4 regions of the Paenibacillus sp. FSL R10-2736 genome follow, and region 4 is predicted to be linked to each of the others. Evidence: riboswitches for the same ligand, from Rfam matches in the RefSeq annotation. Region 4 holds a riboswitch; each other region holds the start of a gene.
What was found. A riboswitch is a leader RNA that binds a small molecule or an ion and turns the genes downstream of it on or off. The one in region 4 is predicted to bind cyclic di-GMP.
Positions count from the first base shown of each region.

Region 1: another riboswitch for cyclic di-GMP. It lies ahead of NSQ73_RS10005 (thiamine pyrophosphate-binding protein); the one in region 4 lies ahead of NSQ73_RS33560 (transglutaminase-like domain-containing protein).
Region 2: another riboswitch for cyclic di-GMP. It lies ahead of NSQ73_RS32305 (anti-repressor SinI family protein); the one in region 4 lies ahead of NSQ73_RS33560 (transglutaminase-like domain-containing protein).
Region 3: another riboswitch for cyclic di-GMP. It lies ahead of NSQ73_RS32790 (choice-of-anchor A family protein); the one in region 4 lies ahead of NSQ73_RS33560 (transglutaminase-like domain-containing protein).

Region 1 is NZ_JBBOBN010000001.1:2,387,968-2,395,563, forward strand. Features, by position in the region: gene NSQ73_RS09990 (3-oxoacyl-[acyl-carrier-protein] synthase III C-terminal domain-containing protein) at 1-938, opposite strand, end outside; gene NSQ73_RS09995 (hypothetical protein) at 1,041-1,391, opposite strand; gene NSQ73_RS10000 (carboxymuconolactone decarboxylase family protein) at 1,592-1,954, opposite strand; gene NSQ73_RS10005 (thiamine pyrophosphate-binding protein) at 2,006-3,649, opposite strand; cyclic di-GMP riboswitch class I at 3,768-3,864, opposite strand; gene NSQ73_RS10010 (methyl-accepting chemotaxis protein) at 4,369-5,619, opposite strand; gene NSQ73_RS10015 (helix-turn-helix transcriptional regulator) at 5,743-6,702, opposite strand; gene NSQ73_RS10020 (SDR family NAD(P)-dependent oxidoreductase) at 6,919-7,596, shown strand, end outside.
Region 2 is NZ_JBBOBN010000002.1:964,101-971,696, reverse strand. Features, by position in the region: gene NSQ73_RS32330 (hypothetical protein) at 1-180, shown strand, start outside; gene sipW (signal peptidase I SipW) at 182-778, shown strand; gene NSQ73_RS32320 (TasA family protein) at 878-1,474, shown strand; gene NSQ73_RS32315 (TasA family protein) at 1,544-2,134, shown strand; gene NSQ73_RS32310 (helix-turn-helix domain-containing protein) at 2,307-2,639, shown strand; gene NSQ73_RS32305 (anti-repressor SinI family protein) at 2,788-2,937, opposite strand; cyclic di-GMP riboswitch class I at 2,966-3,050, opposite strand; gene NSQ73_RS32300 (2-oxoglutarate dehydrogenase E1 component) at 3,569-6,436, shown strand; gene odhB (2-oxoglutarate dehydrogenase complex dihydrolipoyllysine-residue succinyltransferase) at 6,495-7,596, shown strand, end outside.
Region 3 is NZ_JBBOBN010000002.1:1,072,785-1,080,380, forward strand. Features, by position in the region: gene NSQ73_RS32755 (AraC family transcriptional regulator) at 1-196, shown strand, start outside; gene NSQ73_RS32760 (helix-turn-helix domain-containing protein) at 193-354, shown strand; gene NSQ73_RS32765 (Atu4866 domain-containing protein) at 431-682, opposite strand; gene NSQ73_RS32770 (zinc-binding dehydrogenase) at 892-1,824, opposite strand; gene NSQ73_RS32775 (MmyB family transcriptional regulator) at 1,957-2,835, shown strand; gene NSQ73_RS32780 (ASCH domain-containing protein) at 2,883-3,227, shown strand; gene NSQ73_RS32785 (hypothetical protein) at 3,771-4,145, opposite strand; cyclic di-GMP riboswitch class I at 4,995-5,087, shown strand; partial or broken gene NSQ73_RS32790 (choice-of-anchor A family protein) at 5,181-5,962, shown strand; gene NSQ73_RS32795 (LPXTG cell wall anchor domain-containing protein) at 5,999-7,596, shown strand, end outside.
Region 4 is NZ_JBBOBN010000002.1:1,246,343-1,253,938, forward strand. Features, by position in the region: gene NSQ73_RS33540 (phospholipid carrier-dependent glycosyltransferase) at 1-96, shown strand, start outside; gene NSQ73_RS33545 (glycosyltransferase family 2 protein) at 178-1,155, shown strand; gene NSQ73_RS33550 (GtrA family protein) at 1,145-1,549, shown strand; gene NSQ73_RS33555 (class D sortase) at 1,622-2,275, shown strand; cyclic di-GMP riboswitch class I at 2,403-2,483, shown strand; cyclic di-GMP riboswitch class I at 2,557-2,637, shown strand; gene NSQ73_RS33560 (transglutaminase-like domain-containing protein) at 2,670-3,461, shown strand; rRNA gene NSQ73_RS33565 (16S ribosomal RNA) at 3,828-5,385, shown strand; rRNA gene rrf (5S ribosomal RNA) at 5,511-5,627, shown strand; tRNA gene NSQ73_RS33575 (tRNA-Ile) at 5,672-5,748, shown strand; tRNA gene NSQ73_RS33580 (tRNA-Ala) at 5,778-5,853, shown strand; rRNA gene NSQ73_RS33585 (23S ribosomal RNA) at 6,054-7,596, shown strand, end outside.

The sequences.
Region 1 (7,596 bases), on a different contig from region 4:
AGGACCTTGTCTCCGCGTTCCAGCTGTCCGGTAGTCACTGCTTTGTGCAGGGCAATAAACGGGCTGCTGGTGGAGGTGTAGCCGAATTCATCCCCGATGTAGACGGCTGCATCAGCGTCAATTCCGGTTTTGCCGGCAACGGCCTTGATATTCGGAAGTGACAACTGCGAGAAGCAGGCGGCCTTGATGGATTCAGGTGCGATTCCGTTATTGCTGAGCAGGGTGTTAATTGATTCTGAAGCAGCATCCACACAGATGGAATCATCGAACGGGATGAACTTCACATTGAATTCTCCGGCAGCCACACCCGTACGTCCGAGATTGGCTAAACCTTCCGCCGGGAACAGCGAGTTGCCGTACACGCAGGTATCGGTCTGATAGATTGAATCAATGAAGCCTACCGAATTCTCGTCACGCTCCAGAATGAGCGCGGCAGCTGCATCGCCGAAGTTGGCGTAATATACCGGGTCATTCTTGTCCGCATGCGGGGCAACGTAGTCAGAACCGATGACAAGCGCACGGCGGATTCTCGGGTTCGCCATCATTTGACGGCTGACCTGTTCAACCGAAGCGGTCATTCCTGCACAGTTGGCATTACTGTCGATACAGATCGTATGCGATGCACCATTAATCAGGCGGTGAATCATCAATGAGTTCGTTGGGAAAATATATTCAGGAGTCTGGCTTGCATAAGCGATCAGGTCAATGTCTGCGCCGGTCAGGCCGGTCTTGTCCAGTACATTGCTTGCGGCTTCAAAAGCCATCGTCAGGGAGTTCTCATCCTTGCTGTCGATACTGTAGCGGTTTTCACGGCCAAGAGCAGCCAGCAGGCCACGGATATCAATTCCCTTCTCATCGAAGTGCTGAATGAAGAAGTCATTGCCGATGCTTTTGCTTGGATGATAGATATCAATGTCCTTAATGCGAATCCCTGCCATAGTAAACCTCCTAAAAGTTTGGGTAGCCCGTAAGCATACACTTAGTTTCGTGAGCGAATCTTGCGTTTCAAACCGCTAATAATGGTTTAAAAATAAGTTATCCTAAGCTTGTACCGTAGACGTGATTTCCAGGTTTTCGAGTCCTGCTTTGCGGCCCAGACGTGCCAGCTGCATTTTGAGAATAGGGTTATTCTCAAGGGTAAGGCTCACTTTTTGGAAGCCGTCTGCCTTGAACATAATGAAGCAGCCTTCGAGCAACGGCACAACATCAGGAGCGGTTACATTCAGCTTGCGGCAATCGATATCCAGTGCATATTCGGACGGGTTGATCGGATTGATGGTCTGCTGATAGGCTTGTATCGATTTAAGACCGTCCTCGTTCGAGAAGGTTCCTTCCAGCTCGATGTTAATTACTTTCTTCGCAGTGTCCGTCTTCAAAATAAATTGTCCCATGTTCATCTCTCCCGTAATTTTAATTGCATGACTATTCAGAGTGACCTGATGATTCATCATGTTGATATCCCGAAAAACTACGTTCCTGCGACTATATTCGACAAAGTGAACTTGGTTTTGGGATATTTTGCCTTCATTATAACCAGAACTTTCTTTAATACGCAATACAAAAGTCGAATGATGTAATATTATGTTGTTAATTAACGAATATCTTCCAGCGTCTCCAGCAGAACATTGAACGCCGAGATCACTCTGGGTGCGCCGATACAAGGTGTCAGATGAAGCAGGATACCTTTGATCTGATCAACGGTCATCCCCACGCGGAGCGCCATTACATAGTGAACACCCAACTGTTCAAATTGTCCCATGGTGATCAAAGAAGAGATGACAGCAATTTCTTTCCAGTCTGAACCGATGGTCGTCCGCTGAAAAATATCACCGTATGCATTGCCCATGATATACTCGGCTAATTCAGGAAAATGCTCTTTAATAGGAGCTAGGGCTTTGGCACCATAGTCCCCGGAAAGATTGGTGAAATGGTCCAGTCCGCTGTCTACGTTCATATTCACTTGTTTGCCTCCTGATAGTAAGTTGGGGAATCTGTAACATACAGCCTAGTTGAGATCCAGTGTACGGTGGGCCGTAGGAGGCATTTCGTCACGGTCGGTCAACAGCTCAATAACGGCTACGCGGTTAAGTTCAACTGCTTGGCTGATTGCAAAGGCAAACTCCTCTTGCGTCTCTGCGCGGAAGCCGGTGGCTCCCAGGGACTCAGCAAACTTAACTGCATCCATAGGGACTTCAAAGATGGTTCCATCGATACGTCCGGTTGTTTTTTCCATTCCCTTAAGGGCCATATCCAGCTGCATATTGTTCACAACGATGAAAATAACCGGAATATTCTTGCAAACCGCTGTGTTAATTTCAGTTCCGAGCATCATGAAACAGCCGTCACCGGTAATGCAGAAGACCGTCTCTTCCGGCGCAGCCGCCTTGGCACCGATGGCCATGCCGATTGAATTCCCCATGCAGGCGAAATAGGCATCAAATACAAAGCTCCCCGGTTTCTTCACGTTGAACCATTTGACCGCATTGAAGCCGTGGCTGCCGTCATCAACAAACACGCTGCTGTTATATGGTATCAAATCGCTCATCGTGCTCATTACCGAAGCCAGCGAGAGCTTGGACAGCACAGGCAGCTCTTCAGTATAGTGATTGGAGATCTCTATTTCACGTCTGGTTATGGTGGACGGATCAATCTTGCCGAGATACAGCTCCAGGTTGTCACGCAAATCGCCGCCGACGGAAATGGTATCGGAAGTCAATATTTTACCGACAAAGGTTGGATCAACATCAAACTGGATCAGCTGATCCGGATGATTCTCCTTCTTAAGATTGCATATGGTCATATCGCTCAGACGCGAACCAAGCACGATAAACAGATCACTGTTGTTCAACATCTCATCACCGTGCGTACATCCGCCAACGCCCACAGGACCGTGATAGAGCGGGTGATCCGCAGCAATGGCTCCTTTACCGCCGGGGGAGGTCACTACAGGTATGTTGAAGGTCTCGGCCAACTGTACCAGTTCCTTGTGCGCACCGGAGCGGTTAACCCCTTTACCGGCAATGATCAGAGGCCTGCTGGAAGCATTGATCGCTGAAATGACCCGTTCGTAGTTGGCGTAGCTGACGAGCCTTTCCCGCTGCGGAAGGACAATCCGGCATTCTTCAAGGCGCTCGGTCTGAACATCAAACGGAATACATAAATGAACAGGTCCTTTCTTGTCACCAAGGGCGATAGACAGGGCATGATTGAAAATCGTACTGAAATGGTCGCCGCGTTCTACCAGCTTACTGAAAAGAGTGGCTGGTCTGAACATGTCCGCCAAATCGGCGAGATAGGATGTGGAATCCTGACACTGGGGAATCCCCAGCTCTTTAATAGACTGATGACCGGTAATGAAGAGCACCGGGAGATTGTTGGCTTTGGCGTGTGCTGCTGCGGTTAGCAGGTTCGTTCCGCCTGGACCGGAGGTGCCGAAGGCAACCCCGAGACTGCCTGTTTTCAGTGCATAGCCGCCTGCTGCGAAGCCGGAGCTGGACTCATGCCGGCCGGGAATAAACTCAATGCCATAGTCAACAAGTTTGAGAGCTATAGGACAAATGGACTTGCCAATAATACCAAAAGAATGTGTTACCCCAAGATCGCGTAATGCTTCCGCCATATAATCTGCAACTGTCTTCAGAACATCCACCCCACAAGTTGTTTTTTGATTGTATGCTAGCAATAGAAAACCTGTACTCGAAATAGGAGCACAGGCCTGTTGCACGAATCACCATAACTGAACGCGGATTCCCGGACGTTCATAGTTTTTCAGCAACCTGGCTGTCATGATCTCACCGGATAAGTGAGACTGTAGATCCATGGCTTTGCGTCATTCCCTTTCGGTGAATTTTGCCTCATATGTTGTTATCAATACAGCGAAGGATAATTTTCCTTTACAATATATTCCTCGCTCGCCTTTTGTCAATAAGCCGTTTGCAGCAAAACGCGAAATTTGGCGAATATTCAGATGTAATAGGAGATGAAATATTAGATATTCAAACTTTTGAAAATGGATGCGTCTGGAAGACCAAAGTCTTATAATGCAAATGCAGAAAAAGAGCAGAATTTAATCTGCATAAGTCATAAGCCTCATAACATCGTAGGAACCTCCTGAAACTATGCAGATGTATTAGAATTATAGGCTGGGAGAACCTAGAAATAGGTCTTAAGAAATAGGTGATTAAAATTTAAAATAATGTTAGTTTATTAGTAATAAAGAATTAGCAGTAAAGAAGTGCAAAGACGTTATTTTAGGGTTATGCACTATTTTAACACTTTGTGAATATTACATTACAATCTGCTTTTTCCATGCCAAAAAGAGACCGTTCCCGCAGACTGCTCTGCGGAAATGGTCTCTTGGGGCTGCTGCTAGAATTTGAAAATATGGATTGTTTTTTGCAGCTGGAAGACAGATTGTGTCATCTTCTCGGTCTCTTCCGCTACGGACTGCAGGGCATGAATTTGTTCGTTCATCGCCGCAGATACCTCCTCGGTACCTGCTGCCGTCTCCTGGGTAATGGCCGAGATATTCTCGATCGCCCCGGAGATCTTGAGCGCACTCTCCAGCATCAGATCACTCTCTGCGGAGAAGGAGGAGATCTGCTCGGTTATGTATTGCACGCTATGTACGATCTGCGCGAAAATATGTGCTGTCTCCGTTATCATCTCGTTCTGCACCTGAACAACCTCTTCATTAATAGCGATGTTATCGATAGCCTGCTTGATATCGGCCTCGATGCTGCGTACCAGCCCGAACACTTCCTTGGTGGAGGCGGTTGATTCTTCGGCAAGCTTGCGGACCTCCTGTGCTACAACTGCGAAACCGCGTCCGTGCTCACCTGCACGTGCAGCTTCAATTGAGGCGTTAAGCGACAAAAGATTGGTTTGTTCGGCAATTTCCGTGATGGTCTTGGTGATCATGGTAATGCCGCGGGCATTCTGTGAGAGCGCTTCGATCGTATCTGCTACTTTTTGTGTAGCCTGGATATTCTTCCGCATGCCTTCGGCTTGAGTGTCCACGGACTGACGTCCCTTTTCAACCAGCTCCAGTGTATGGGCGGAGCGTTTATTCATTTCCTTGGTAGAGTTCGTATAATTGGAGACTTTGGTTTCGATATCTTTGATCGATTCCGTCATATCGGCAATATCCACCGAGATTTCATTCGCACCCAGGGCAAGTTCGTTGGAAGAGGAGGCTACCTGTGCCATTACAATCTTCAGGTTCTGGTTCTTGTCCTCAATACCCCGGCTGGCATCCATAACCTGGCGGGTAAGCTGTGAAGCGTCGGTTAGGATCTTCTTCAATTTATCGATCATAGTGTTGAAGGAGCGGCTGATGTCGCCCATTGATCCGTTCTCGTCTGCACGGCTGGTGAAGTCGCCTTTGGCGATTGTATGCGTCACATTGGAGATATCCTCAAATGAAGATGTAAGCGTTCTCTCAATGAAGCGCGCAAGCGGGTAGGTCAGTGCAGCCAATACCGCAATCAGAATAATACCGATTATCAACTTTCCCATTGCAATGAGCGTAATTAACACAGGGACAGCGAATAAAGCGGCAACCAGGTAACATCCGGCAACGATTCTTTGTTTTAAAGGCAGCTTGTTCATCCAGTCCATAGACTATAGTTCCCCCTAGAAATAAATATTGTGCATTGTAATATTATAGGGGATTAAAGCGTAATCGGTCTATTGTAAGAACTGACATAAAACTTCTTCCCGGGCTGCTCCAAAAGAGTACGTTTACACATTGTCTTCATATAATGCAGCCCCTTCCCGCAGAGTGGCCGCAACATTGTCTGCAAGCTCCGCCGGAGCGGTAACTCTAATGCCCGGGCTTAGGGATAAGATGATCCGGCAGGCAGACTCCGGCGTATTAAATTCGGCTTCGACGGAGTGCCAGCCGGGTGAAGGTGAAGGCTCCTGGAATAGTACGGAAACATAACGTTCTTGTTTGAGAACCTTCATTATATTGTCCTTCACCAGCAGCTTGGCAGGGTAGCGGGGCAATGCAGATTTGAATGCCATGGTAGAAGCTTCCCAGTAATGTGCCAGATTGAAATCCTGAGGTCTGCTAAAATATTCATCCGTGACTTCAGCACTACTTATTCTGGATACCCGGTAGGTCCGCATTTCACCGCCTGTTTCGGCCACGGTGTACCAGACACCACGTTTGGCTACGAGTCCAAAGGGTGAAATTAGCCGCTCTGATCTCTCCTCCCCGCGCATGTAACAGATTTTCACTTTACGGTCTTCCCATATAGCCTCCTGTAATGCAGTTAGACTGGGATAGGTTTCGCCTGACGGATGCCAGCCCGCGCCATCAATATGAATACGCTCATTAAGAAGGCTGAAGGCGGCAGCGGGCTGTCTTGCACCAGCGGCCTGCAGCTTACGGACAGCGGAAGAGAACTCCTCCTGAATCCCAAGCGCCTGCAGAATTGCCGGGTCTGCAGGCAGCAGCAGCGCACCAATCTCTTTGGGGTTCATACCTGTCAGGGAGGTCCGGTAACCCTCGGCCAGCCTCCAGCCTCCCTCACGGCCGCGTTCTGCCAGCACGGGAATGCCGGAGATGCTCAGTGACTCCATATCCCGGAAGATGGTCCGTTCGGAAACCTCCAGCGTTTGTGCCAGCTCGCGGGAGCTTATTTTACCGCGGCTTTGCAGCAGCAGCATAATAGATAATAGTCGGTCTGCTCTCATGGATAAAGGCCTCCTGGTTATAATGAAATTTTTCCCGATTATTCAAGAACGGCAAAGCCGTTTCCGCTTAAGCAGAACATATTTTAAGTTTATCATATATATATGTCAGTTGATGTCATATATAAGAGTTAATATTAATAAGGAGAGCCGGTTGGTGCAAGATAGCTTTTAGATAACTTCATGATCATCTGATGAAAGCTGAGAGGAGCGGATATAATGACAGATTTGCAAGGGAAAGTTGCATTAGTTACAGGCGGGAGCAGGGGAGCGGGCAGAGGCATTGCCCTGGAGCTGGCCCGGGCAGGTGCGTTTGTGTATTTTACGGGAAGAAACGCAGGTTCAATGGCTGAAGGGGGCGAACGGACACTTGCCGGTGTACTGCGTGAGATTCACAGCTTCGGCGGAGAAGGATCATATATCCGCTGCGACCACACCAATGACGCGGAGACGGAAGCAGTGATCCGGCAGATTGCCGTGGAGCAGGGCAAGCTTGATATTCTGGTCAATAATGTCTGGGGAGGCAATAATCTTCCGATTGAGAACAAGCCCTTCTGGGAGCTCCCGGCCGCTCATTGGGACCATATGTTTAATGCCGGAGTCAGGGCGCAGCTCATGACTAACTACTATGCTATTCCGCTGATGCGCAGAGAAGGCACTGGCACTGGGAAGCTGATCATTCATACCACCTTCTGGGACCAGTATAAATATGTAGGGAACTTCTATTATGATCTGTCCAAAAATGCGCTTGTTCGCATGGCCTACGGATTGTCCCTTGAACTGGCTGCGGATGGGATCGCTGTGATTCCCTTATCACCTGGCTGGATGCGTACAGAACTGGTGCTGGAGAGCATGAAGACGGATGAAGAGCACTGGCAGGAGGTAGAGGAGCTGCAG
Region 2 (7,596 bases), 280 kb from region 4:
GAGGTTACCGCTCCGCCTGCCACACCGGCACCGGAAGCCAATCTTCCGGAGGCGGCTCCAGCGGCAGACTCACCTGGGGAGCTCCCGGATAGCGGTACAGATACCGCGCAGCCAACAGCTACAGTTACACCTACAGCTACACCTGCTCCACAATCGGATACCAGCAAAGGCGGGGAATAATATGCGCATTAAAAAGATAGTCAGCACCACATTGTCCACACTGATATTTATGATTTTCCTGGTGCTGGTAACAGCAGTAGTCATCTCCAAAGCCTCCGGAGGCGAACCTTCCTTCTTCGGCTATCAGATCAAGACGGTGTTATCCGGTTCTATGGAGCCAGGCATCCAGACCGGATCTATAGTAGCGATTAAGCCGGGCGGGGATATGACCCGTTTTCAAAAAGGCGATGTGATTACTTTCATGAATCCCGATAACCTCCTGATTACACACCGTGTGGTCGATGCTTCAATAAACAGTGCCATAGGTGAAGCCAGCTATACCACCAAAGGGGACAATAACGATGCAGCCGATACCTCAGCGGTCAGCTCAACAAATGTGGTAGGCCAATATACCGGCGTCACCGTCCCTTATGTAGGATATGCCATGAATTTTGCGGTCTCCAAAGCCGGAAGCGTAATGCTGATGATTATCCCCGGGCTGCTCCTGCTCCTCTACGCACTGTATTCCTCCTGGAAAGCCGTAGCGGCACTGGAGAAGAAGAATGCAGGGCCAGCGGTGACCGGCGGACCGGATACCCTTCCAGACATTGTGCAATAAACCGATTGTCCTCTCCCGTTTACGAAACGCGGAGCAACAATAAATTTTCCCCGAAGACAGGTAAAGACAAAAAAAGAACGATGAGAGAGGGATGAACAAATGAACGTTAAAAAAACATTAGGTCTCGGCGTTGTATCGGCAGCACTCGGATTAACCCTGGTCGGCGGAGGAACCTTCGCTTACTTCAGCAGTACCTCCACCACTGCAGCTTCTTTTAACAACGGAACTTTATTACTTAATTCGGACCCCTCCGTTATTGTCAATCTCAGCAATCTTAAACCGGGGGATACGATCCTAAGAGATTTTAAATTGAAAAATGACGGAACGCTCAATATTCCCAAAGTTGTTCTGCGTACCTCATCTGTCATTACAGATGCCCAGGGGGATAACGGCGCCCATAATCTCAAAGACGATATTATTGTGACGTTCCTAGTTAACAAGGATAAGGTAACATCACCTGTCCTGGTCGTTTCACTGGCCGAACTTGAGCAGCAAAGTCCGGATCTTGTAGCCAAGGGAATTCTCGGCGGAATCTTTGGTGTAGAGAACGGGGGCATCAAAGCAGGCACCTCAGATAAACTGAGCGTACAGTTTGCCTTCAAGGAAACCTTCCAGCCGCAAAACTACTATCAAGGCGATACACTGGCCCTGACCCTGAACTTCGAAGCCAACCAGGAAAAAGGCGCCCTCAAATAATCTATCTGTATATGCATTCCTGATCACCGATCTTAAAAAAACATAATATACTCGAGGAGGAAATTAATTATGGGTATCAAAAAAACATTGGGTCTTGGCGTAGCATCGGCAGCACTGGGATTGTCTTTAATCGGAGGGGGCACCTTCGCTTACTTCAGCTCCACAGCAACCAGCACGGCAACCTTCGCGGCAGGCACGCTGAAGCTCGGCTCTTCCTTTAATACACCTGTTGCCCTGACCAATCTGAAACCGGGTGATTACACCGTACGCACGTTCACCTTGTCCAATGACGGCACCCTGGATATCAAACTCCTAACGCTGGCCACCAGCTACACTGTAACTGATGCGAAGGGCGATAATGCCGGCCAGGATCTTGGAGATCACTTCAAAATCAAACTTCTCGACAGCTCTTATACCAGCGGTCCGCTTGCCGGCCATGTGCTGTCCGAGATCTCCCTGAAGGACCTGAAGAACACTTCCAGCTATGATCTCGTAACGGCGGGTGTACTGCCGGGAGGCATCGCCGCTACCCAAACCAAAACCTTCAAGATTGCTTTCGAATTCGTTGACAATACCCAGGATCAGAATATCTTCCAGGGTGACGGCTTGGCGCTGAACTGGACATTCAATGCTACGCAAGGTTTGGGAGAAGCTAAATAAGGCTATTAAATTATATACACAAAACGGCATATCCTCCCTCATCCGGGCTGGATATGCCGTTTTGTCTCTCCCCGCCAGCTTCTGGCAGGAACAAGGGTTTTTGTCCGTTTTGCGAATTTTTGTTATACTGATAACAAAAAGTACGGAGGGCGTTGTAATCGTGTCAGATAATATGGGAAGCCGCATCCATAGGCTCCGGCTGGAGAAGGGTTATTCTTTATCCGAGCTTGCGGATAAAGCTGACGTGGCGAAATCATACTTAAGTAATGTCGAACGGAATATCCAATCCAACCCCTCCATTCAATTTATCGAAAAAATTGCCGATGCACTCCAAGTATCCATTCACGTATTACTGTATGGCGGAATTGCAGAAACTGCAGAGCCGGTTCTCGATGGAGAATGGTTCAGGCTGGTTCAGGATGCGATGGCCTCTGGTATAAGCAAACGTGAATTCAAGGAGTTTCTCGATTATCAGAAATGGCGGCTGGAGCAGAAGGATAACTGAAATACCCCACAAAGTGAGGCAGCAGCCTCGATGATTACCCAGGTACTTTGCGGGGACCCCGAAACAACATGTAAATTCCAACAGAAGAGGGCACAGCGTGTACACCGCTGTGCCCTCTTCTGTATGTATCCGTACAATGCTGAATGCCCTACATCGCCTGGAGTGCTTTTTCAGTAAAAAAACGCCGAATCTCGTCTGCCTGGATGCCAGCCTGCTTAGCAGACATTAGCAAATGCACCCATTCTAAATCCAGATCAACTGCCTGCAGTTCGTCATTCCCCTGGTTGGACTTATCCAAGAAATCTCCTCCTAGAATTTTCGCGTCCCCAGGCAGTCCGGCCATCATAGTATTTCTACTTTAGATCCGAGACTTTGTGCCCCTGTCTTTCGGCAGGTTTACCCTTTACTGGACCCTTTACATGAAAGGATCTGAAAAGAATCGATGAAACCGTTCTCCGCAATAACATTATACAAGATCTTACATGAAAAGTGTGTCGTTTTCTGGAATTTTTTTATGTTAAATCGTGAAGACCCTTAGCTAAAATTGCCAATAGCTTGTATAAATAATCCCAATTCATCTTCAATCCGTCCAAATTAGTTTAAATATACTAAATAGATATTAATCCCGTAACACAATATAGAAACAATTACCCATTTCTATGATTTACAACCACCTAAATCCCTTAATTTTTTATTAATTTTAACGATATTTTATTTTTCCGGCTTCACCCGGGAAATTTATGATTGTTCCGTATGAATCCCCTGCTGAATCATACCGTTTTGCGAACGGATTGCACGAAAGTATGAATTGATTACCCTGCCGGAAAGTAGCACAATAAGATGAGAATGAAACCGCAAACATCGCAGCTCCGCTAAGCGGTGTTCCTAATATACCGCATGTGGAGTTTATCCGTTAGGAGGACCTACTCATGGCCGTCAAAGAGCCCTATAACGAATCTGTCTGGAGCAAGTATTACGGTCCCAATCTGGGCTACATTCAGGAGAAATACGAGCAGTTTGTCAAGGACCCCACTTCCGTAGAGCATCATTACCGCGACCTCTTCACAGTATCCGGCCCGCCTCCCCTGGCTCCGGATGCCGTCAAGACGCCTCCCCCCGCCATCTCAGGAGATACAGAGTGGCTCAGGAAAGCCGTTAAAGCTTCCAAGCTAATGGCTAACATCCGAATATACGGCCATATGGCTGCCGATATCGATCCGCTGGAGCGGAGCACCAACCCGATGGCGAAATGGCTGGAGATCGAGACCTATGAGCTGACGCGCGAAGATCTGAATGCCCTGCCGGCTTCATTGATCTGGGAGAATGCCCCTGAGGGCGTGCATACCGCTATGGATGCCGTTCACAGAATGCGCCAGGCCTACACACAGACCATTGCCTATGAATTCGGGCATGTGCATGACGAGCGTGAGCTGCGCTGGCTCAACAGCCAGGCGGAATCCACAACGTCGCCTGCTCCACTGAACCATGCGGAACGCAAAGAGCTGCTGAAACGCCTGATTCAGGTAGAGCAGTTCGAGACCTTCCTGCATAAGACCTTCGTCGGCCAGAAGCGCTTCAGCCTGGAGGGCAATGATGCCCTCGTGCCTATGCTGGATGAAATTGTCCGCGCTGCCGCACATGACGGCGCAGAGCATATCCTGATGGGTATGGCCCACCGCGGAAGACTTAATGTGCTCGCCCACATTCTGGGCAAACCTTATGATATTATTTTCTCGGAATTCCATCATTCGCCGAACAAGGAGCTCTTCCCGTCCGAAGGCTCCATGGGTGTCACCTATGGCTGGAGCGGGGATGTGAAATACCATCTAGGCGCCGACCGCGCCGTCCGCGAAGGCGAAACTGTGCGTACCCGCATCACGCTTGCGAACAACCCGAGCCATCTCGAGTTCGTGAATCCGGTCGTTGAAGGCTTCACGCGTGCAGCCCAGGAGGAACGGGGCACCCCAGGCCTGCCTAAGCTGAATACGGACAAAGCCATGGCCGTGCTTATGCATGGCGATGCCGCCTTCCCTGGTGAAGGCATTGTTGCGGAAACACTTAATATCGGCAAATTGCAAGGTTATCAGAATGGCGGCACTGTGCATATTATCGTCAATAACCGGATCGGCTTCACCACCGAAAGTGAAGATTCCCGCTCCACGCATTACGCCAGTGATCTGGCGAAGGGCTATGAGATCCCGGTAGTGCATGTCAATGCCGACGACCCCGAAGCCTGTATTGCTGCCGTCCGTATGGCCAGCGCTTACCGCCATTTGTTCAAGAAGGATTTCCTGATTGATCTGATCGGGTACCGCCGGCACGGCCATAATGAGATGGATGATCCGGAAACCACCCAGCCGGTGGTTTATGGCAAGGTCCGCAACCACCCTACCGTCTACCGCGTTTATGCGGAACGCCTGCAGCGCGAGAAGGTCGTTACAGCCGATGAGGTGAAGAACATGATTGCCGAGGCCGAGAGTGTGCTGCAGCAGGCCTTCGAGCAGATGAAGGAAGGGAAACAGAAGAACGCCGAGTCCAAGACTTCGGTCGTCCTGGATACGGGAACACCGGTGCACCACCCTACAGCGGTTCCGCTGGCTAGCCTCCAGGAGATTAACCGTGAGCTGCTGAGCGTACCGGCCGACTTCACAGTCTATCCGAAGCTGGAGCGGATTCTGCAGCGGCGCAAGGATGCGCTCAATGACGGTGAACGGGTAGACTGGGCGCTGGCCGAAACCCTGGCCTTCGCTACCATTCTGAAGGACGGCACGCCGATCCGCCTCAGCGGACAGGATTCACAGCGCGGCACCTTCGCTCACCGCCACCTTGTCCTGCATGACAGTGAGAGCGGGGAGCTCTTCTCCCCTCTTCACCAGCTTAAGGATTCCCGCGCCTCCTTCGGCGTCTACAACAGCCCGCTGTCCGAAGCCTCTGTACTCGGCTATGAATACGGCTATAATGTGTTCGCACCGGAGACCTTCGTGCTCTGGGAAGCGCAATACGGCGATTTCGCCAATGCCGCCCAGGTCATTATCGACCAGTTCATCTCCGCCGGACGCGCCAAGTGGACACAACGCAGCAATCTTGCGATTCTGCTGCCGCATGGATATGAAGGTCAGGGACCGGAACACTCCAGCGGCAGGCTGGAACGTTATCTGCAGCTCTCCGCCGAGGAGAACTGGACCGTAGCGAATCTGACCTGCGCGGCCCAGTATTTCCATCTGCTGCGCCGTCAGGCTGCACTCTGCGGACAGCCCGACGCCCGGCCGCTGGTAATCATGGCACCGAAGAGCCTGATCCGCAATCCGCGCAGTACCTCGGCCGGTGCTGATCTCGCATCCGGCAGCTTCCAGCCCGTGCTTCCGGAACCGCTGCTCGGCAGCAAGCCCGAAGAGGTCAAGCGCCTGGTGGTATGCAGCGGCAAGGTCGCCATCGACCTGCAGACTGAGCTGGAAGCCGCCCGCGGACAGGACTTCTCCTGGCTGCATATTCTCCGCCTGGAGCAGCTGTATCCGTTCCCGGAACGTGAGCTTGGCGCTCATCTCAGTTCGTTCCGTTCCCTGCAGGAAATCATCTGGGTGCAGGAGGAACCGAAGAATATGGGCGGCTGGAGCTACGCCGAACCCCGGCTGCGCGCCATTGCCCCGCAGAATGTTACCGTCCAGTATATCGGCCGTCCGGAGCGCTCCAGCCCGGCCAGCGGTTATGCGGATGTGCACAGCTTCGAGCAGCGGCGCATCGTTAGAGAAGCCCTGAAACTAAACGCTCAAGTACAAGCACCTGTACCGTCTTCCTGACAGCAGCAAGGCGGTCTCTCGATAACGTAAACTACTATATTTGGGGAGGTAACGGCCTGTGTCCGAAATTAAAGTACCCGATTTGGGCGAATCCATTTCCGAAGGAACGATCTACAAATGGCTGGTTAAAGAGGGCGACACTGTCGGCCAGGGCGATGTGCTCGCGGAGCTTGAGACCGACAAGGTCAACCTGGAGATCAGTGCGGAGGAGGATGGTGTCATCTCCTCCATCCTGCGCCAGGCGGGCGAGAACGTTGCCGTTGGCGAAGCTATCGGCATTATCGGCAGCGCCGACGGTGCGGCAGTAGGAGGCGGCAAGCCGGAAGCGGCGAGTGCAGCGACGGGCAGCAGTGCCTCTGACGGCGGTAAGCCGGAAGCGGCAAGTGCTCCGGCCGCCTCCGAAGGTGCGGCGGCGGGCTCTGCGGCCCTGGCTTCGCCGGGGGCGCGCAAGCTGGCCCGGGAGCGGGGCATCGACCTCGGCGAGGTCAGTGCCCGCGACCCCATCGGCCGGATCGGCCAGGCCGATGTGAACGGCCATGGCGCAGCCGTGCCGGAGGCCGCTGCGCCTGCAGCTCCGGCGGCGGCGGCGCGGCCGGAGCCGGTGAAGCCGCCCGCGCCGGCGGGCAAGGCGCCGCATGCCGAGGACGGCAAAGCGACCGAGCGCAAGCGCATGTCGCGCAGACGGCTGACGATTGCCAGCCGCCTGGTCGAAGCGCAGCAGACGGCTGCCATGCTGACCACCTTCAACGAGGTGGACATGACCGCTATTCTCGACATCCGCAAACGCCGCAAGGATGCCTTCAAAGAGAAGCATGAGGTCGGACTCGGCTTCATGTCCTTCTTCACCAAAGCCGTGATCGGCGCACTCAAGGCTTATCCGCTGCTGAATGCCGAGATCGATGGTGAGGATCTCCTGCTGAAGAAATACTATGACATCGGCATTGCCGTAGCTGCCAAAGAAGGCTTGGTCGTGCCGGTCGTCCGCGATGCCGACCGGCTCAGCTTCCCGGAAATCGAGCGCAAGATCGGCGAGCTCGCCTCCAAAGCGCGCGCCAACACGCTCAGTCTGCCGGAGCTGCAGGGCGGTACCTTCACGATCACCAACGGTGGTGTATTCGGATCTCTGCTGTCTACGCCGATCCTCAACACGCCGCAGGTCG
Region 3 (7,596 bases), 170 kb from region 4:
ACGGCAGTTCGCTCTCTTGGGCAGCCGTGCCCATCAAATTGCCCACGTGATTGAAGGGATGAATCTCCACTATGCGGAACCCATGCGGGTGGAGAAGCTCGCGCAAGCAGCCGGAATGAGCAAATCATCTTTTTTTGCCTGTTTCAAAGAAGTGACGGCAATGACCCCCTCCAGTATCAGAAACGCCTGCGGCTGACAGAAGCTCGGAAAATTCTCCTGGCGACAACGAGCGATGCGACAAGTGTCGCTTATCAGGTTGGCTATGAGAGCGCCACGCAGTTCAATCGTGAGTATGCCCGCTTGTTCGGCCAGCCGCCTATTCGGGATGTACATCGGTTCCGGGAAACGATATAGTTGCATCACACAAAAACACCGCCAATTCTCCTGAGAATGCGGTGTTTTTGTTATTCCTGTTATGTGGAAACTTGGTTTACTCCCGATACAAGACCATGCCTCCGTGATAGAGCACCGAATCGCGAAAATCACCATCGGCGGTGAAGCCGGTATCATCTACATATTCAATATGATCACCTGTAATAGAATAACTTCCTTGATAAGCGCTTTTTCTGCTTCCGCGTGCTTCATCATAGCGGCCGTTAGGCAGTAATTCATGCCTTATATAACCATCTGCGGTTACCCACATCCCAATATAAGGATGGGAGGGGTTAATGCTATCTTCCATTATATTCATCCTTTCTTTCTTTATTTATTTAGTTCTGCATGTTTATTATCCTCCTTCAATACAATGGGGGGTAGCCTGATTCATTGAGATTGTTGCCTAATCCTCCATTTAAGAGATTGAGAACATTATGACCAATTTAACCTCTTTTGTGGTGAAACGGGTCTGCCATATCTGTCGTGCGTGCTTTACAGGCGCTTTTTATATCAGAATTAATCGACTAACAGCACGGCCTTACCGGAATATCTGCGTTCCAGCAGCGCCTCGGATACCTCCGCTATCTTCTCCCATGACGCTTCCACTTCAATGAGGGGTGTTAATTGGCCTGTTGAGAGGAGGCCGGCCAGCAGTTTGAGATCGTCGGCTACGGAGTAACGGCTAGCTTCTTCTCCAAGAAAGAAGCTGTACAAGGTTCTGCCGCCTAAGCCTCTGACATCAAGTGTGGAATAAGGAGAGGCTGAATGTCCCATCGAGACTAGGGTCCCTCCCGGTTCCAGCTGAGGCATCAAAGCAGCCAGTGTATCACCGCCCACCGAATCCACAATTAGATGATAAGGCCCGAAAGGAATTGCCTGAGATATCGCAGCTTCTCCAACCACAACCTCATTAGCGCCGGCTTCCCGGGCAACCTGGGCTTTTTCCTTTGTTCTTGCTACACCTACTGTAAATGCCCCGGACTGTGCGGCTAACTGATGAGCCATGATTCCCACGCCTCCAGTGGAGCCGGTGATCAATATTTTCTTGCCGAGCAGCATCCCGCCCTTTCTAAGGGTGTAAAGTGCGGACAGGCCTGCTACAGGCAAAATGGCGGCTTGGGCGAAGGTTACGTTATCCGGTATCTCTGCCAGGAACGAAGCGGGAGCTGCTACTCGCTCTGCCCATGCCCCCATCGGGAGAAGCCCGGTGACACGGCTTCCTTCTCTGGGTCCGGTGCCATTCCGGGCTTGCTGGACAACAGTTCCGGCAAAATCCCAGCCCGGCCGGAATCCCTCAGCCTCCTTCCTTGCATCAACAACTTCACCCCGGTTAAGGGAGAAAGCATGCACTCTAACGATTGCCTCCCCGGGCTGGGCCTCCGGTGCGGCGACTTCCTTGACGGTCAAATATCCATGAGCCGGTGAGTCTGTAACAATTGCACGATTCATAGGATCTCCTCCATAAATATAATTAGAAGCGTAATGGAAATTGCGCCCTGTTTTCATAGTGGAGTATACTGTAGGAATTGGCTTGTACCAAGAGTAGAATTACACCTCAATATGGTAAAGGCGGTGAGCCTGATGACTATACGTAAGGATAGGGACGTTCAGGATGAGACGTTGAAGGGGGTAATCGCTGAAATTGAGAATCTTCGCGTAACACGTCAACTGGATTATGCTAATCAACCCCATCCGTTGTTGAAACGGTTTACTCAGCAGGAGCTTAACGATATGGCTTGCCCTACGTATAAAAACCTATTAATGGGACGCTCACACCGTATGCCGGATCGCCGGATGATTATCTGTATTGCTGAATATCTGGAGTGTACAGCCGTTGAACGGAATGCTCTGCTGCTGGCTGCCGGTTATCTCCCGGTCTATCCGGCTCTTGAAGGAGCAGCTATGGAGCAGGCGCTGGAAGAAGTGAGGCAGATCCTGAGCAGCCTGCCGCTGCCGGCAATGATTGTGAACCACATGTTAAATATCAAGGCGGTGAATGAACGGTTTAGCCGGTTATTTGAGTTGCCTGCACATCAAGCTTTCTATAAAGACTTGAATATGGCAGATCTTCACTTCAATACGGATTATCCTGTGCGCTCCCGCTCGACCTTCAATGCCGCATCCTTTGAATTATGGGAATCTCATGCAGTGGAGGGTATACATGCTTACCAAAAATTACACACCGGCTCCAGACAGGAGCCATGGTATACGCATAGCCTCGAAAGACTCCGGCAATACAGTGATTTCAATAAGTACTGGAATAAGCGGCCTGACAACACAGGTAACGAGTATGGTCAGCACAAAATGATCTTAGCCAGAATGGGTGCCTCAGATAAGTTGGTTCCTATCCGGTACAAGCAAATTCATATTTCCGCTGGCCATCATCTATATCCAAGAATTGAGGCCTACTTACCGGTCGATGAAGCTGCTCATACAGTTTTTGAACAACTGGGAAGCTGAGTGTAAACTGGACATTATGTGTTTTCTGGAATGGAGGCAAGCCTTGTATGAAGTGTCTGACGATTCGCCAGCCTTGGGCCACCTTAATTGCGCTGGGTGAAAAACAGATCGAGACCCGTTCCTGGCCGACGTCTTACCGGGGGGATTTAGCCATCCATGCCGGTATGCAGGTAGATAAGGCCATATGCAAGACGGAGCCGTATCAATCAGTGCTTGCCCGGCACGGCTACACCGCGGATAATCTGCCCTCCGGAGTAATCCTTGCGCCAGCCGGCTGGCCGGTTGCTGTGGGGTTACGCCTCAGCAGGCGCAGCAGAGCTGGCCGGGCGGGAATGAATATGTGTTCGGCGATTATGCAGAAGGCCGGTATGCCTGGAAGCTGGAGGGGGTAGTTGCGCTGGCTCATCCTATACCTGTCAAGGGGCGCTTAGGTTTCTGGGAATATCCCATTCTTGAGCAGGAGTGGTGAATCCGTTTGTGGCCAAATAAATAAAAATTTCATGCAGATCAGCTGTCAGCGGGTATGATAGGGATATTCAGCGGGTAATCTTCTTATATATATGGAAAGCGGGCTCTGCGGCGGTATGCTGCAGGAGCCAGGGCAGAATTGCCGGGAAGGAGCGTATGCATAAGAGATGGGCAGCCTTCTTATCGCATGGCTTTGTATGCTTTGTTTGTTTATTGTGTTTAAGGATCAGGTAAGCCGGAAGATCCTGTATCCCGTAGCGGCTGTGGTTATCTGCGGCACGCTTGGGTATTGGACGATTTTAATGTAATCTTTATCTGGGTATCAGCTTATTTTCAGGTAAGGGATGTATATTGGGGTTACCAAACATCCCCCGGTGTAATATGGTACCCTGAGGTCTTGCCGATCATGGCGGGCCTCTTTTTTATGAGGGGAGAAACGCTGAGAATTAACATCGCCAGAATGCTGTTCATCTCAAGGCGGTTGAGTCCGGAGTGCCAAGACCCAGATATCTGCGCATGCGGATAGTAGACTGGGCGGTAATGACATCATCCAGCAGCAGCATCCGTTCATGATAACCCCTGCAGACAAATTTGGCTTCAATGCCAACTTCCAGCTGCTGCTGTGCATAGACCTTCAGACCACGGGCTCTCATCTCGGTGCGGACATTCCGCAGATCGGCTATGGCTGCACCCGCCGCTGTCCGGACAACCTCCAGGTAAGGAGCGGGTGTGCGCAGCTCTGCAGATAGGATGGAAGCATCGCGTTCAAAGGCGGATAAAATGAGCGGCAGCAAGATATATGATTTCACCAGCATATTGTCCTGGCTCTCAGCTCTGTGCATCAATCTCACCCCTCTAATGAGAACATATATTCGTAATTTAACCCGAAGTTCAAAAAAAATCAATAGTATTTAAAAAAGAGGGCTATTAATGTGACATAATTCACAATAAGATAATAAAAATTATTTTATATTAAAATTGAAATATTAAAGATTAAAAATAAATCAGATTAAAAGGAGAATGGCAATGAGTCATGAAGGAAATCTCCGCCGCGGTTTATTATTCGGGTTATTCCTTAGCGTTCCGCTCTGGGTGTCAATGATTGGCTGGATTCAGCTGCTCTAAAAATGGATTCCTGCGTGTGCAGATTTTCAGCCCTCTACGCAAACTCCCTAGAAATGTCGATTAAAGACTGCTGCCAGGGTTTGCTTAGGCGCCAGTTTTTGTGAAAATATATGAATATCATAGAGCCCTTACTATAAAAGAGCTCTCCGGTATGAACGGAAAACGGGCGGTATCCTTAAAGGGGATGGCGCCCGTTTCTTCGCGTTTACCATGGTGCGGTTTGCTTAAGCGGAGATGAGTTGGGGGAAGGGAGAAGGAGTAGGACTAAAATACTAAATTTTAATATTTAAAATTGTAAGAAACAGCTCTGTGAAAAGGAAGAAATACTGCGGCGAATTAGCGGAATTATCGACCTTTTTCGTCAGGAGGTTATATTCTCAACTTCTATAAATCCTTATAAATAAAGGGTTTTTTCAATCTTTTTTCATCAAAAAAATAGCTGTGAAATCAATTGGAAATATATTGACAATATGCCAGTCGGCATCTAAACTGAAGTTAGTTCTAAAGTAACAAATATCACAGATTTCAGTTGGGTATTACATAAGCTTTTCCAATTTCATATCAATCATGTACAAACGCAAACCGTTTCGAAAGAGCGGGACGCAAAGTCAGGAATCTGATGCCCCTTAAGTCCGGGCTATGGTCGTCCGGCCGCCGTGAAGCTAACCCTTCGTGGCGGTCTTTTTTTTGTTATAGTTTTGCGGCGATTTCATAGAATAGTTGAATAGGAGGTGTAGATTATTGAGAAAAAAATGCGAAAAGCGGCCGCCTTTATTCTGGCGGGCGTACTGACCGTAAGTAGCGCCTTCACTTGGGGGACGGAGGTAAGGGCAACATCTGGTGTGCCTTACAATCCAACGCCGGTCTTGGGGATTGCCGGGAATTTTAATGCTTTTATCTTTGACGATTTCACGCAAGGCAATGATCAAATTGAAGGCCGTCTTGCAGCGGGGGGAATATTACTCTCTCTGGAGGTTACGGGGTAGCCAGGGCCTACAGGAATTCTTCAGCCACCGACGTACTCGTTGCCGGCAAGAAGTTTAAACATTCGGGCAGCGGAGAAATCTACGGAAACGTTGTGTATGGGGACACCATTGAAGCCAATGAGCCTAGTGTGAATATTATAGGCGCGAAGAAGCAGGGAAGCCCGATTGATTTCCCGGCTGAGAAGCAGTATCTGATCTCGCGTTCTGCAGCATACGGGGCATTGTCCGCTACGAAAGAAGTTGGTAATAATTATGGAACACTTACAATAAGTGCGCCGGATCTTTTCAACGTAGTTCATCTGGATGAGGCAACGCTGGCGAATACAAACAATATTCAATTCAACATTGCCCAGAATGCCACGTTAATTATTAACATAAGTGGAGCTACGGTCAAAGTACCAAGTTTCGCAATGAATAACGGTAGAGCAAGTCAAGTGTTGTTCAATTTCTACGAAGCGACCAAGGTGAATATTGCGTATACGACCTTCTTGGGAACGATACTGGCGCCTAAGGCGGATGTCAATTATTCCGGTGCAGAGCTTTACGGAACGCTAATTGCCAAGTCTTTTAGCGGCGGAGTAGAAATGCACCTTGGAACATACGAGGGAGATGGACCGCCGCCAAGTCCGACGCCGACCGCAACACCAACACCCAGCCCATCGCCAACACCAACCGCAACACCAAGCCCGACACCAACAGTGAAACCGACCGCAACGCCAACGCCGACGGCGACGGTGAAACCAACTCCAACACCGACAGCAACGGTAAAACCGACACCGACGGTAAAACCAACCGCAACACCAACACCGACAGCAACGGTGAAACCGACACCGACGGTAAAACCAACGCCAACACCTAAGTGCACTCCGACGCCAACACCGACAGTGAAGCCGACACCAACACCAACGGTAAAGCCGACGCCGACAGTGAAGCCGACGCCGACACCAACGGTAAAGCCGACGCCGACAGTGAAGCCAACGCCGACACCTAAGTGCACTCCGACGCCAACACCGACAGTGAAGCCAACACCGACAGTGAAGCCAACACCGACAGTGAAACCAACGCCGACAGTGAAACCAACGCCGACAGTGAAGCCGACGCCGACAGTGAAACCAACGCCGACAGTGAAACCGACGCCGACAGTGAAGCCAACACCGACAGTGAAGCCAACACCGACAGTGAAGCCAACGCCGACAGTGAAGCCAACGCCGACAGTGAAGCCAACGCCGACAGTGAAACCGACACCGACAGTGAAGCCAACGCCGACAGTGAAACCGACACCAACGCCAACGGCGGCACCGACACCAACGCCAACAGCTGCACCAACACCGACACCAACGGCAGCGCCGACACCAACGCCAACAGCTGCGCCAACACCGACACCAACGGCAGCACCGACACCGACACCAACGGCAGCACCGACACCAACGCCAACAGCGGCACCAACACCGACACCAACGCCAACGGCAGCGCCGACACCAACGCCAACGGCAGCACCAACACCGACACCAACGGTAGCGCCGACCCCAACGCCAACGCCAACAGCGGCACCAACACCGACACCAACGCCAACGGCGGCACCAACACCAACAGCAGCACCAACACCGACACCAACGGCAGCACCAACACTAACGCCAACAGCAGCACCAACACCGACACCAACGGCAGCACCAACACCGACACCAACGGCAGCACCGACACCAACGCCAACGGCAGCACCAACACCGACGCCAACGGTAGCGCCGACCCCAACACCGACGGCAGCGCCAACACCAACGCCGACAGCAGCACCGACACCGACGCCAACGGCAGCACCGACACCAACACCAACGGTAGAGCCAACACCAACGCCAACGGCAGCACCAACGCCAACGCCAACGGCGGCACCAACACCGACACCAACGGCAGCACCGACACCAACGCCAACAGCGGCACCAACACCGACAGCAGTACCAACACCAACGGTAGAGCCGACACCAACGCCAACGGCAGCACCGACACCAACACCAACAGCAGATCCAACATCAACACCGACAGTAGCACCGACACCGACGCCAACGGCAGATCCAACACCGACACCAACGGCAGCACCAACACCAACGCCAACGGCAGAGCCAACACCAACGCCAACGGCAGCACCGACACCAACGCCGACAGCAGCACCAACGCCAACGCCAACGGT
Region 4 (7,596 bases):
CTGTTTGTAATGTTCTATCCGGTGTTATCCGGAATGCAGGTTAACAGCAGTTATATCAATACTGTACTGCGCTGGTTCCCTTCCTGGGTATTCTAGGGGCACTATTTAAGAAGGCACATGTTTCAGAAGACAGTTTTATTGCGGGGTATCTCGTAGAAACTTATAGGAGGAACTAAGGTGAAAGCCAGATACAGTGTAATTGTCCCCATGTTCAATGAGGAGGAAGTCATTCAGGTAACCTATGAGCGGCTCAAAAAAGTAATGGATGGTTGCGGCGATTCCTATGAACTGGTTTTCGTCAATGACGGCAGCCGGGACCGCACGGCGGAGATCATGCGCGAGATCAGCAGCCGGGATGAGCATGTCAAGCTGATCGACTTCTCCCGTAATTTCGGCCACCAGGTGGCGATTACGGCTGGTATGGATTATGCCGAAGGCCAGGCAGTCGTGGTGATTGACGCAGACCTCCAAGATCCTCCTGAGGTTATTCTGCAGATGATTGCGAAGTGGAAAGAGGGCTACGAAGTCGTGTATGCCAAGCGGTTGAAGCGTCACGGGGAGACTTTATTCAAGAAAGTCACCGCTAAGATCTTTTACCGCCTGCTCAGCAGTATGACCAGTGTTGAAATCCCTACCGATACCGGGGACTTCCGGCTGATCGACCGTAAAGTCTGTGATGTGCTGCGCGGTCTGAAGGAGAAGAACCGGTATGTCCGGGGTCTGGTAAGCTGGGTAGGCTTCCGGCAGACCATGGTAGAATATGTGCGGGAGGAGCGCTTTGCCGGGGAAACGAAATATCCGCTCAAGAAAATGATCCGGTTTGCGCTCGACGGCATCACCTCCTTTTCCCACAAACCGCTCAAAATCGCATCTTATATCGGATTCTTTCTGTCCTTTTCCAGCTTCATCTATCTATTCCTGGTATTGTTCCAAAAAATCTTTACCTCCTGGACCGTACCCGGATGGGCATCTATAGTCGGCGTGAACCTGCTCTTCAACGGGATTGTACTGATGCTGCTGGGGGTAATTGGTGAGTATATCGGACGGATCTATGATGAGTCGAAGGACAGACCGCTCTATATTGTACGTGAGACCAAAGGCTATCCGGATGCGGAAATAGAAGACACGCGGAAGGAAAGCGATTATGCCAGATAAGAGATGGAGTGCGGGGTTCATCCAGTTCCTGAAATTCAATGCGGTAGGCCTGCTGAATACACTGATTGACTTTGCTGTATTCACACTGCTGCATTCCCTTGGGATGATCAACACCCCTGCGCAGATTATTTCCTATAGCGCCGGTACGGCCAACAGCTTCTTCTGGAACAAAAAGGTGACCTTTCGCGACCGGGACAGAGGTAATAAAGAGGGCTTCGACCGGATGCAGCTGGTTAGGTTTATCGTGCTGAACCTGGTGGTGCTTGGTATATCGGTGCTGCTGATTCATATATTGACCGATTCCCTTGGTATTCAAGTGTTGATCGCCAAAGTGCTGGTCACATTTGTTACGGTGATCATTAATTTCTTCGGAAGCCGGAAATGGGTATTCTGAAAATTAAGAAGCATTGCTTCTTAATTTTTTCCGGGAGGGTAACATCTATTCTATATTACGGAGGCGATTGTCATGCGGAAATTATCCTATTTGATTATACTTGCCGGGGTACTGATTATGCTCTATCCCAAAGGAAGCGAATGGTACAATGACCGTCAGCAGCAAAAGCTGCTGGAAGAGGCTGAACAGGCCTACAGTGAAATCGTTCCGTCTGCGTCAGCTCCGGCCAGTGCTGATCTAAGTAAGCCTTACGCGGAAGTAACCCAGCTGCTGGCGGATGAGTCGGCTGCGGAAGAGCCAGAACCCTCTGCTGCGCCTGAGATTGAAGTCGGAGGCAAGGTGATGGCAATCATCGAAATCGACAAAATAGATCTGAAGCTGCCTGTGCTGGAAGGCGCCACCAAGGCGAATATGAAGCATGCTGCTGCGCATATGAAGGAGACGGCTCCGCTTGGCTCTGCTGGGAATGCTGCAATTGCAGCGCATAGATCAAGAACTACGGGAAGGCTATTCAACAGATTGAATGAAGTTGGAGTCGGGGACACTATTTCCGTTACAACCGGCAAGCAGGCATACAATTATGTAGTTTATGATGTGACTATTGTGGAACCAACCGATGTATCCGTATTGAAAGGGAATAAGGATGACAAGATTCTAACACTCATTACTTGTGATCCGCTGGTGAATCCAACGCATAGACTTATCATTCACGCAAAGTTATCGTGATGTTTGTAGAATAATGACGGAAAAACTTAAAATACTTAAAATTTTTATTTGTTTTCGCGGAAATCTAGTGATTTAGGTCTTGATAATAGAAATAGATATGGTAAGATATAACTATACAAAGCTAATACACGATAAACGGCAAACCTATCGAAAGGTAGGGACGCAAAGCTAGAGGGCCTTCCCGTAAGGATGGCAGCCAGCTACCGAATGAAGAGGCTTTTTTTGTTTGTTCTTATTGTGAATCTAGCATTTTATGGTAGAAGCAAGGACAGATAAAGCTTATACGATAACGGCAAACCTATCGAAAGGTAGGGACGCAAAGCTAAAGGGCCTTCCCGTAAGGATGGCAGCCAGCTACCGAAAGGGGTTTTATCCAATGAAGAAGTTCTATTTAATGTTGGTTACACTATTCGTAGTGGTTACGTCGGTGCAGACAGGTACAGCTCAAGCTGCTAATGCGGATGCAAGCTGGTTGAACATAGGTCAACTTGATCAGGGTGTTATCGGAGTTTCTTATAATGTTCCTAAGGATAAGAAGATTAAGCTGATGATCACCAAAGATAATAACAGCTACACCTACAACTTATACACTTCCAAACCAACTGAAACATTCCCGCTTCAACAAGGTAACGGTTCATACAAGGTTTCCGTACTTGAGAACACTACCGGCAACAAATACAAAGTAATCTCTTCCGAGACGGTAGATCTTAGCCTGAGCAACGCCAACGCCGTATATCTGAGCTCCGTACAGAATGTTAAATGGAGTTCTTCCGATAAAGCAGTTCTGAAAGCAACACAGCTTACACAAGGTTTGACATCAGATGAAGACAAAGTGAAGGCTATCTATAATTATATCGTAGCCAATGTGAAATATGATTATTCCCTGGCTTCCAGTGTTACTACAGATTACATCCCTAACAACGACAGCACCTTGGCTACCAAGAAGGGGATCTGCTACGATTACGCTTCCTTGTTCGCTACTATGCTTCGCAGTGAAGGCATTCCTACCAAACTGGTTATGGGTAACACAAGTTATGTGACTTCTTACCACGCTTGGAATGAAGTGTTCCTTAATGGCAAATGGGTAACTATTGATACTACAGTTGATGCTGGACTTGCCAAGAACAGCAAAACAGCAGATCTGGTTAAAGTGGCAAGTAAATATACTGCAGCTAAGTTCTACTAAGAGCACAGATGCATTCATAGTTTCATTGAGGATAACCCGCTTAGTAACTAAGCGGGTTATTTTTATTTTGGAAAAGGTTGCTTTTTGGTAGAGAGATAGGGTATTATAAATAAGCGTTGTTGGAGCGGCAAACTTAATAAGAAATGACTTAAATAAGTGATTTCAAAATAAAGCTTGCATTACTCGAATGAACGTGATATATTATAAGAGTTGCTGGTGACGCGGTAAGCGCCGCTGACAACGAGCTTGATCTTTGAAAACTGAACAACGAGTGAGTATCGGAAATCACTTCGGTGAGATCCAAATTAGAGAATATAACAATTCTCGTCAGATGTTTCAAAATGAGCAATCGCTCTTTCTAAATACAATTTGGAGAGTTTGATCCTGGCTCAGGACGAACGCTGGCGGCATGCCTAATACATGCAAGTCGAGCGGAGTAAGAATGGAAGCTTGCTTCCATTCTTACTTAGCGGCGGACGGGTGAGTAACACGTAGGCAACCTGCCCTCAAGACTGGGATAACTACCGGAAACGGTAGCTAATACCGGATAATTTCTTTCCTCTCCTGAAGAGAGAATGAAAGGCGGAGCAATCTGCCACTTGGGGATGGGCCTGCGGCGCATTAGCTAGTTGGTGGGGTAACGGCTCACCAAGGCGACGATGCGTAGCCGACCTGAGAGGGTGAACGGCCACACTGGGACTGAGACACGGCCCAGACTCCTACGGGAGGCAGCAGTAGGGAATCTTCCGCAATGGGCGAAAGCCTGACGGAGCAATGCCGCGTGAGTGATGAAGGTTTTCGGATCGTAAAGCTCTGTTGCCAGGGAAGAACGTCCGGTAGAGTAACTGCTGCCGGAGTGACGGTACCTGAGAAGAAAGCCCCGGCTAACTACGTGCCAGCAGCCGCGGTAATACGTAGGGGGCAAGCGTTGTCCGGAATTATTGGGCGTAAAGCGCGCGCAGGCGGTCATTTAAGTCTGGTGTTTAAACCTTGGGCTCAACCTGGGGTCGCACTGGAAACTGGGTGACTTGAGTACAGAAGAGGAAAGTGGAATTCCACGTGTAGCGGTGAAATGCGTAGATATGTGGAGGAACACCAGTGGCGAAGGCGACTTTCTGGGCTGTAACTGACGCTGAGGCGCGAAAGCGTGGGGAGCAAACAGGATTAGATACCCTGGTAGTCCACGCCGTAAACGATGAGTGCTAGGTGTTAGGGGTTTCGATACCCTTGGTGCCGAAGTTAACACAGTAAGCACTCCGCCTGGGGAGTACGGTCGCAAGACTGAAACTCAAAGGAATTGACGGGGACCCGCACAAGCAGTGGAGTATGTGGTTTAATTCGAAGCAACGCGAAGAACCTTACCAGGTCTTGACATCCCGATGAAAGCATTAGAGATAGTGCCCCTCTTCGGAGCATCGGAGACAGGTGGTGCATGGTTGTCGTCAGCTCGTGTCGTGAGATGTTGGGTTAAGTCCCGCAACGAGCGCAACCCTTGACTTTAGTTGCCAGCAGGTTAAGCTGGGCACTCTAGAGTGACTGCCGGTGACAAACCGGAGGAAGGTGGGGATGACGTCAAATCATCATGCCCCTTATGACCTGGGCTACACACGTACTACAATGGCCGGTACAACGGGAAGCGAAACCGCGAGGTGGAGCCAATCCCAGCAAAGCCGGTCTCAGTTCGGATTGCAGGCTGCAACTCGCCTGCATGAAGTCGGAATTGCTAGTAATCGCGGATCAGCATGCCGCGGTGAATACGTTCCCGGGTCTTGTACACACCGCCCGTCACACCACGAGAGTTTACAACACCCGAAGTCGGTGGGGTAACCCGCAAGGGAGCCAGCCGCCGAAGGTGGGGTAGATGATTGGGGTGAAGTCGTAACAAGGTAGCCGTATCGGAAGGTGCGGCTGGATCACCTCCTTTCTATGGAGAATCGTCACCTGCAACGGTGACATTCAAATCGGAAGCTAAAGCTTCCACAATAGAACCTTCGGGTTCGGACACTCACTCGTGTTCAGTTTTGAAAGAGCAAGTCTCTTTCGTATGCGTTTGGTGGCGATAGCGGAGGGGTTCCACACGTACCCATCCCGAACACGACCGTTAAGCCCTCCAGCGCCGATGGTACTTGGACCGAAGGGTCCTGGGAGAGTAGGACGCCGCCAAGCGAACAATCAATTTATTGGTTGATTCACAATGTTATCTGTTATATGGGCTTTTAGCTCAGTTGGTTAGAGCGCACCTCTGATAAGGGTGAGGTCGGTGGTTCGAGTCCACCAAGGCCCACCATATAACATTTTAGAATTGAATACCTATATGGGGCCATAGCTCAGCTGGGAGAGCGCCTGCCTTGCAAGCAGGAGGTCAGCGGTTCGATCCCGCTTGGCTCCACCAATACTTCTTTACAAGATTATATGCAAGAACTTGATCCTTGAAAACTGGATACCGAAACGAATTTGCGTTTTAGAACATCTTTTAGCTGAAACTTGTGTAAGCAAGTTGAAATAGTTATTAGTTGATACAATTCATTCGTCAGGAAATAACGGGCTTTGAAGCAATTCAATGTTCAATATTTCTCCTGCGGAGAAAATTGTGGTTAAGCTAATAAGAGCACACGGAGGATGCCTAGGCGCCAGGAGCCGACGAAGGACGTGGCGAACAACGAAACTGCCTCGGGGAGCTGTAAGCAAGCTTTGATCCGGGGGTGTCCGAATGGGGAAACCCAGCTGTGGTAATTCGCAGTTACTCATTTCTGAATACATAGGAAATGTAGAGGCAGACCAGGGGAACTGAAACATCTAAGTACCCTGAGGAAGAGAAAACAATAGTGATTCCGTCAGTAGCGGCGAGCGAACGCGGAACAGCCTAAACCAAGGGGCTTGCCCCTTGGGGTTGTGGGACGTCTCACATGGAGTTACAAAGGAATATGGTAGGCGAAGAGGTCTGGAAAGGCCCGCGATAGAGGTAAAAGCCCTGTAGCCTAAACTGTGTTCTCTCCGAGACGGATCCCGAGTAGTGCGGGGCACGTGAAACCCCGTATGAATCCAGCAGGACCATCTGCTAAGGCTAAATACTACCTGGCGACCGATAGTGAAACAGTACCGTGAGGGAAAGGTGAAAAGCACCCCGGAAGGGGAGTGAAATAGAACCTGAAACCGTGTGCTTACAAAAAGTCAGAGCCCTATTACTGGGTGATGGCGTGCCTTTTGTAGAATGAACCGGCGAGTTACGTTTAACATGCAAGGTTAAGGTGAGAAGCCGGAGCCGCAGCGAAAGCGAGTCTGAATAGGGCGATTGAGTATGTGGACGTAGACCCGAAACCGTGTGATCTACCCCTGTCCAGGGTGAAGGTGCGGTAACACGCACTGGAGGCCCGAACCCACGCATGTTGAAAAATGCGGGGATGAGGTGGGGGTAGCGGAGAAATTCCAATCGAACTCGGAGATAGCTGGTTCTCCCCGAAATAGCTTTAGGGCTAGCCTCGGTGAATGGAGTGGTGGAGGTAGAGCACTGATTGGGTGCGGGGCCCGCAAGGGTTACCAAGCTCAGTCAAACTCCGAATGCCATTAACTTCTTGCCGGGAGTCAGACAGTGAGTGCTAAGATCCATTGTCAAAAGGGAAACAGCCCAGACCATCAGCTAAGGTCCCCAAGTGTGTGTTAAGTGGGAAAGGATGTGGAGTTGCACAGACAACCAGGATGTTGGCTTAGAAGCAGCCACCATTGAAAGAGTGCGTAATAGCTCACTGGTCGAGTGACTCTGCGCCGAAAATGTAACGGGGCTAAACACACCACCGAAGCTATGGCTAGATACTTTGTATCTGGGGTAGGGGAGCGTTGTATGTAGGTTGAAGGTGTACCGTAAGGAGCGCTGGACAGCATACAAGTGAGAATGCCGGTATGAGTAACGAAAAGATCAGTGAGAATCTGATCCGCCGAAAGCCCAAGGTTTCCTGAGGAAGGCTCGTCCGCTCAGGGTAAGTCGGGACCTAAGGCGAGGCCGAAAGGCGTAGTCGAAGGACAACAGTTTGAAATTACTGTACCACCGTAATCCGCTATGAGCGATGGGGTGACGCAGGAGGGTAGTGACGCGGACTGATGGATGTGTCCGTCTAAGCAGTGAGGCTGATGTGTAGGC